Regions from separate parts of the Bradyrhizobium sp. AUGA SZCCT0160 genome, predicted to be linked through region 1. Evidence: riboswitches for the same ligand, from Rfam matches in the RefSeq annotation. Region 1 holds a riboswitch; the other holds the start of a gene.

Region 1 (3,244 bases):
CCACGATCAGCGCAAGCCGCGCGGTATCGAGCGGCACTTTGGTGCCGTTCGCCAGCGTCACATGCAGCACGGGTCCTGCCGCGGGCTTGGCCGATTTGGCGACCTCCTGCTCGGCGCGCTGCCTGGTGCGCTCGTCACGGTACAGCACATAGGCGCGCGCCACCTTGTGGTGCTCGCTGCGCATCAGCGCCAGTTCGACCTGGTCCTGCACGTCTTCGATGTGAAAGGTGCGGCCTTCGCTCATCCGGCGCGACAGCGCGCCGACGACTTCCGCGGTCAACTGCTCCACCACCTCGTGAACCCGGCGCGAGGCCGCCGCGGTGTGGCCCTCGACGGCGAGGAACGCCTTGGTCATCGCGACCGAGATCTTGCTGGCATCGAATTTCGAAACCGTGCCGTTGCGGCGGATCACCTGCATCGGAAGTTCGGCGTCCGGCGCGGCAAGCGTTTCGGGACGCAACTGGAACAAGGCAGCGGTTTTGGCTTCGAGAGAAATGAGACCGGAAGATTCGGACATCGGCAGACCCCGTGGTGTTGTTGAGGCCGGATGTCGTTGGGGACGCTGCATCGAATGCGCGGCGGCAAGCGCCGGCATGGATCTGCAAGCGACCGCCGGACACCCCGCCCGTGGACGTTTTTTCGGTGTCGCGGCAGGTCTCCTGGCTCGCAGGTCGTCGTTATTCCCTGTCTTCCCAATGCGAATCCGCATCAGTGACGTAAAGGCGGGAACAACTCACTGCTTACAGTTGCGGGGGCAGCGCCGGAATTTCGCGCCCTTTGGCGCGATCACCGACTTCCCTCTTAGCCACCATGACTTGCGTCGTGATAGACCGTGACAACTACATCTGGTGCGATTTGGGCAATCGTGTCAATGGTGCGCTAGCCGAGCCTGCGAAAATTCTGGTTCACCCTGTTAAAGCTGTGAACAACCGCAACAACCGGCGATCGAGTTGACGGGCGCGCCGAGTTGCCAGTAAGTGGACGCGTCGTGGTTCTTCGGGATGGTTTTCCCGAAGCTAAGAGGGAAGCCGGTGTGAAGCCGGAGCTGCCCCCGCAACTGTAAGCGGCGAGCCGCTGTCCAACAAAGTCACTGAGACCCGCAACGGTTTTGGGAAGACCGGACAGCAGCATTGACCCGCGAGCCAGGAGACCTGCCTCGACAACATAAACGTCCTCGGGCGGGGTGTCCCGGTGGTGCGGTTGCGATTCCGCGCGCCTCCTGACGCCTGGAATCCAGACGTGTCACTTCGGCCTTTGCCCCCAACTTTTGGGGTTAAGCCAATGACTACTTCTACAGAGAAGTCTTCCACAGCGACTTCTTCTACAAATTCTACCTCCTCACTTCCCGTCGCTTCGCTCGGCACGCCGCGCATCGGTCCGCGCCGCGAGCTGAAATTCGCGCTGGAGAGCTTCTGGTCGGGTACGACCGACGAGAAAGCCCTGATCGAGACCGGCATCGGGCTGCGCGCCGCCAACTGGGCGCGCCAGAAGAAGCTTGGTGTCAGCATCATCCCGTCCAACGACTTCTCGTTCTACGACCAGGTGCTCGACACCTGCGTGATGGTCGGCGCCATTCCGAAAAGCTACGGCTGGAACGGCGGCACGGTTCCACTCGCCACCTACTTCGCGATGGCGCGCGGCGCCAAAGGCGCGGCGCAGGATGCGGATTGCGGCCACGCCCACCACGACGCGGCCCACGGCGTGCCGGCGCTGGAGATGACAAAATGGTTCGACACCAATTACCACTACATGGTGCCGGAACTGGAGAAGGATCAGCAATTCATCCTCGCCTCGCGCAAGTCGATCGAGGAATATCTCGAAGCCAAAGCGCTCGGCTACCAGACCCGCCCGGTGCTGGTCGGCCCGGTGACGTTCCTCAAACTCGCCAAGTGCAAGGATGCGGGGTTCAACACGCTGTCGCTGCTAGACCGGTTGCTGCCGGTCTACATCGAGGTGCTGAGCGAACTTGCCAAGGCCGGCGCGGAATGGGTGCAGATCGACGAGCCGTGTCTGGTCCTCGACCTCGACGTCATCGCGCAGCAGGCGCTGCATTATGCCTATGCGGAAATCGCCAAGGCGGCGCCTGAGCTCAAGATCATGCTGGCCACGTACTTTGGCGGGCTCGGCGCCAACCGCGACACAGCGATGGCCCTGCCTGTCGCCGGCCTCCATCTCGACCTCGTGCGCGCGCCCGAGCAACTCGACGACCTCGCCGGTCTTCCAAAGGACCGCGTGCTGTCGCTCGGCATCATCGATGGCCGCAATATCTGGCGCGCCGATCTGAGCCGGCTGCTCGACCGACTGGAACCTGTGGTCACCAGGCTCGGCGGCGACCGCGTGCAGCTCGCGCCATCATGCTCGCTGCTGCACGTCCCGATCGACCTTGCGCTGGAAACCAGCCTCGATCCTGACGTGAAGAGCTGGCTGGCGTTTTCGGTGCAGAAGATCGAGGAACTGGCGGCGCTCGGAACGGCGTTGGCGTGCGGCCGCGTCCACGCCGACGCCATCCTGAAGGCCTCCGATGAAACCGCAGCCGCGCGCAAAGCTTCGCCGCGGATCCACGATGTCAAGGTGGCAGCGCGCGCCGTCGGCATCGATAGCGCGATGCGCCGCCGCATCAGCGCGTTTACCGATCGCGCCGGCGTGCAGCACAGCCGCTTCAACCTGCCGGCCTTCCCGACCACGACCATCGGCTCGTTCCCGCAGACCGCGGATGTCCGAAACGCCCGCGCCGCGCATGCCAAGGGCGCGCTGACCGACGACGCCTATAAACTCTATCTGCAGAACCAGACCGCGCGCGCGGTGCGCTGGCAGGAGAATATCGGGCTCGACGTGCTTGTTCATGGCGAGTTCGAGCGCAATGACATGGTGCAGTATTTCGGCGAGCAGCTCGCAGGCTTCGCCTTCACCGCGCATGGCTGGGTGCAATCCTATGGCTCGCGCTACGTCCGCCCGCCGGTGCTGTTCGGCGACGTGTCCCGCCCGAAACCGATGACGGTCGAATGGTGGCAATATGCGCAGTCGCTGACCAAGCGGCCGATGAAGGCGATGCTGACGGGGCCGGTGACGATTCTGAACTGGTCGTTCGTCCGCGACGACATCCCGCGTAGCGAAGCCTGCCGCCAGATCGCGCTGGCGATCCGCGACGAGGTCGCCGACCTCGAAGCCGCCGGTGCCGGGATGATACAGATCGACGAAGCGGCGCTGCGGGAGGGCCTGCCGCTGCGCCGGTCGGAGCGGAAGA
Region 2 (3,244 bases), on a different contig from region 1:
GGATCGGTCGCGCCGTGCGGATAGCGGCCGAGCGCCACGATGTCGCGCGCCGGCAGCGGCCAGTGCACGATGTGGCCCTGTGGCAGATAGGCAAATCGCTTGGCGCGTTCGCGCAGCGACAGACCGGCCAGTACGTCGCCGCCGATGTGGATGTCACCGCGGGACGGCAGCAGCCCCGACAGCGCCCGCAACAGCGTGGTTTTGCCGGCGCCGTTCGGCCCGACCAGGGCGACCAGATGACCCGCGCTCAGCGACAGCGTGACATCGCTGAGCACATGGCGGCCAGCCAGCGTCACGTTCACGCCTTGCGCCGTGAGAAGCGCGGCTTCGCTCATGCGACACCTCCCCCGAGCGCGCGGCGTTCGCGCGCGATCAGATAGAGGAAGAACGGCACGCCGATGATCGAGGTCAGCACGCCGACCTTGATGTCGCTGGTCGAGGGAATGATCCGCACCGCGATGTCGGCGGCGAGCAGCAGCGCCGAGCCTGCCAGCGCACTCGGCACCAAGAGCCGCGCCGGATCATGGCCGATCAGGGGCCGCATCAGGTGCGGCGCGACGAGGCCGATGAAGCCGATGGTGCCGGTGACCGCTACCGCGCCGCCGACCCCGAGCGCCACGCCGGTGATCACGATCAGCCGCAGGCGCCCGACATCGACGCCGAGGCTCTGCGCAGTTTCCTCGCCAAGGCTGAGCGCGCGAAAGGAATGGCGCTGGCTGAACAGGATGATGCCGCCGGCGATGATGAACGGCAGCGCCAGCATCACGTGCTGAAAACTGCGATCCTCCAGCGATCCGAGCAGCCAGAACGCGATCTCCAGCACCACGAACGGATTGCTGGAGAGGTTCATCACCAGCGCGGTAGCGGCGCCCGCCAGACTCGAAATCGCAAGACCGGCCAGGATCAGGATCAGCAGCCCGGCATTGCGGCCTGCAATCGTCAGCAGCACGAACACCGAACCGAACGCCGCCATGATCGCCACGACAGGCAGCGCATAGGAGCGCACATCGGCCCACCCCAGCGCGATCACCAGCACCGCGCCGAAGGCGGCCGATTGCGGCGCACCGAACAGCGAGGGCGAGGCCAGCGGATTGCGCAGCAGGCCCTGCAGCGACGCGCCCGACATTCCGAGGATGGCGCCGATCGCCAGCGCCAGAATGGTCCGCGGCAGGCGGATTTCCCGCACGATCACCTGCGCCACGTCGCTGCCGCCGCCGAGGAGGGCTTCGATCACCGCCAGCGGCGACAGCCGCACCGGCCCGATGCCGAGCGAGATCAGCACCAGCAGCGCGACAAGGCCGGCAAGCGCAGCCGTCACGCCAATCCGGCGCCGCGCGGCCTCCTCGTTTGCAGCAGTGATGGTCTCAACACTCATCGATCGTCCCCGAACGGTCAGCCCGTACCGCACAACGCGTTCGAACGGTACTGCTCATGCGACATAAAAGACGCACTCGTCCAGTGAGGATCGCAGGCGAGGCCTGATGGGATTGACTCTATCTTTGACAAACTTCTACCATAATTTTCGACGGTTCCCGTTTTGGGGATCAAAAGGGAATGCGGTGCGGGGACAGTCCCCCAATTCCGCGGCTGCCCCCGCAACTGTAAGCGGTGAATCTTTCGTCCTACGCCACTGGGATTCTCGGTCCTGGGAAGGCGACGAAAGGTAACGACCCGCAAGCCAGGAGACCTGCCGTCAGCCGTGGTCACACGCGAAGATGTCGGTCGGGGAGTACAGGCATTAGTTTCATCAGAGCTGTTTGCAGCACGATGGTGGGACTTGGTTCGCTGTGACGTGCCACTGACGTCATACCGAGGCCTGAACCATGTCTTCCACCACCACTGCCGCCAAGCGGTGCCGCCGTCTTTTGCTGGCGTCCAGCTTTCTGGCGCCGATCATGGCGCTCACCCATTCCGGCGCGCAGGCCCAGACCGCCACAGCCGATCAACTGCCGGCGATCGAGGTCAACCCGCCCGGCGACCAGAACCGGACCCGCGCCAAGCCCGCTTCCGATCAGGGCTCGGGCACGCGCCGCGTCGTTGCGCCGAACCCGAGGCCGTCAAGCAATCGAAACCCTGCGCCGGGGACCGGCTCCAACGTCGTCGCGTCGCAAGGCGATGGCCAGGGCGGCGGCGGAGCGCCCGTCCGGCAATTCGCCGGTATCGTCGGCACATCGGCGACCGTCATCACGGCTGAAGAAATCGCGCATTCACCCGCGCAGACCTTGCAGGAAATCATCGCGCAAACACCGGGCGTGCAACTGACCAGCCTGTTTGGCGGCGTCAACGGCGCGAAGACCAGCGTCGATCTGCGCGGATTCGGTGCGTTTGCGACCTCCAATACCCTGGTGCTGATCAACGGCCGAAGGCTCAACGACATCGACATGGCCGGCGTCGATTTTTCGACCATTCCGCGCGATTCGATCGAGCGCATCGAAATCACCCGCGGCAACAGCGGCGCGGTGCTGTACGGCGATAATGCCGTCGGCGGCGTCATCAACATCGTGCTTAAAAACGGTGTCGGCGGCCCGCCGGTCGCGATCCGCGGCGAAGCCGGCGTCGGGTCCTTCAATCAGCGCATGGCCTCGGTCTCGGCCGCGACCAATTTCGGTCCGTGGTCGACGTCGTTCTATGGCAACGCCATCAAGTCCGACGGCTACCGCGTCAACAACGCGCTCGATCAGCGCAACGGGGTCGGCAACCTCAACTACTCCACGCCCGGCCTCACCGCCTTCGTAACCGTGACCGGCGACGATCAGAAGCTCGGCTTACCCGGCGGCCGGCTGGTCGATCCATCCATTGGTCTCAACGAGCTCGTCACCAACCGCCGCGGCACCAGCACGCCGCTCGACTACGGCAACCAGCAGGGCGCCAGCGCCACCGCCGGCTTCACCAAGACCCTGTGGAACGGCGTCGATCTCATCATCGATGGCGGTGTGCGGGACAAGAAACAGCAGGCCGCGTTCTTCAATCCCTTCGCCAACAGTTACGTCGACAGCCATCTGCAGACATGGTCCCTGACGCCTCGATTGAGCGTCAAGAACGTAATGTTCGGGCTACCCTCGTCGATCCTGACGGGCATCGATTATTACGATGCGACGTTCCACCAGGAGCGGCCGGAATTTCAGGGCACACCGCCGATCCATACTTACGATCTGTCGCAGAGAACGATTGCCGGCTATTGGCAGCAAACCCTTGGGCTGTTGCCGACAACGGATTTCTCGTACGGCGCGCGAATCCAAAACGC

What was found. Region 1 has a riboswitch for cobalamin ahead of metE (5-methyltetrahydropteroyltriglutamate--homocysteine S-methyltransferase). Riboswitches for the same ligand answer to the same signal wherever they lie in the genome.
Region 2: another riboswitch for cobalamin. It lies ahead of JQ558_RS29920 (TonB-dependent receptor); the one in region 1 lies ahead of metE (5-methyltetrahydropteroyltriglutamate--homocysteine S-methyltransferase).

The regions. Positions count from the first base shown of each region.
Region 1 covers NZ_JAFCMD010000002.1:237,648-240,891, reverse strand. The annotation lists gene JQ558_RS04745 (ribonucleoside-diphosphate reductase subunit alpha) at 1-517, opposite strand, end outside; cobalamin riboswitch at 632-850, opposite strand; cobalamin riboswitch at 973-1,174, shown strand; gene metE (5-methyltetrahydropteroyltriglutamate--homocysteine S-methyltransferase) at 1,282-3,244, shown strand, end outside.
Region 2 covers NZ_JAFCMD010000024.1:25,892-29,135, reverse strand. The annotation lists gene JQ558_RS29930 (ABC transporter ATP-binding protein) at 1-335, opposite strand, end outside; gene JQ558_RS29925 (iron ABC transporter permease) at 332-1,375, opposite strand; cobalamin riboswitch at 1,510-1,710, shown strand; gene JQ558_RS29920 (TonB-dependent receptor) at 1,824-3,244, shown strand, end outside.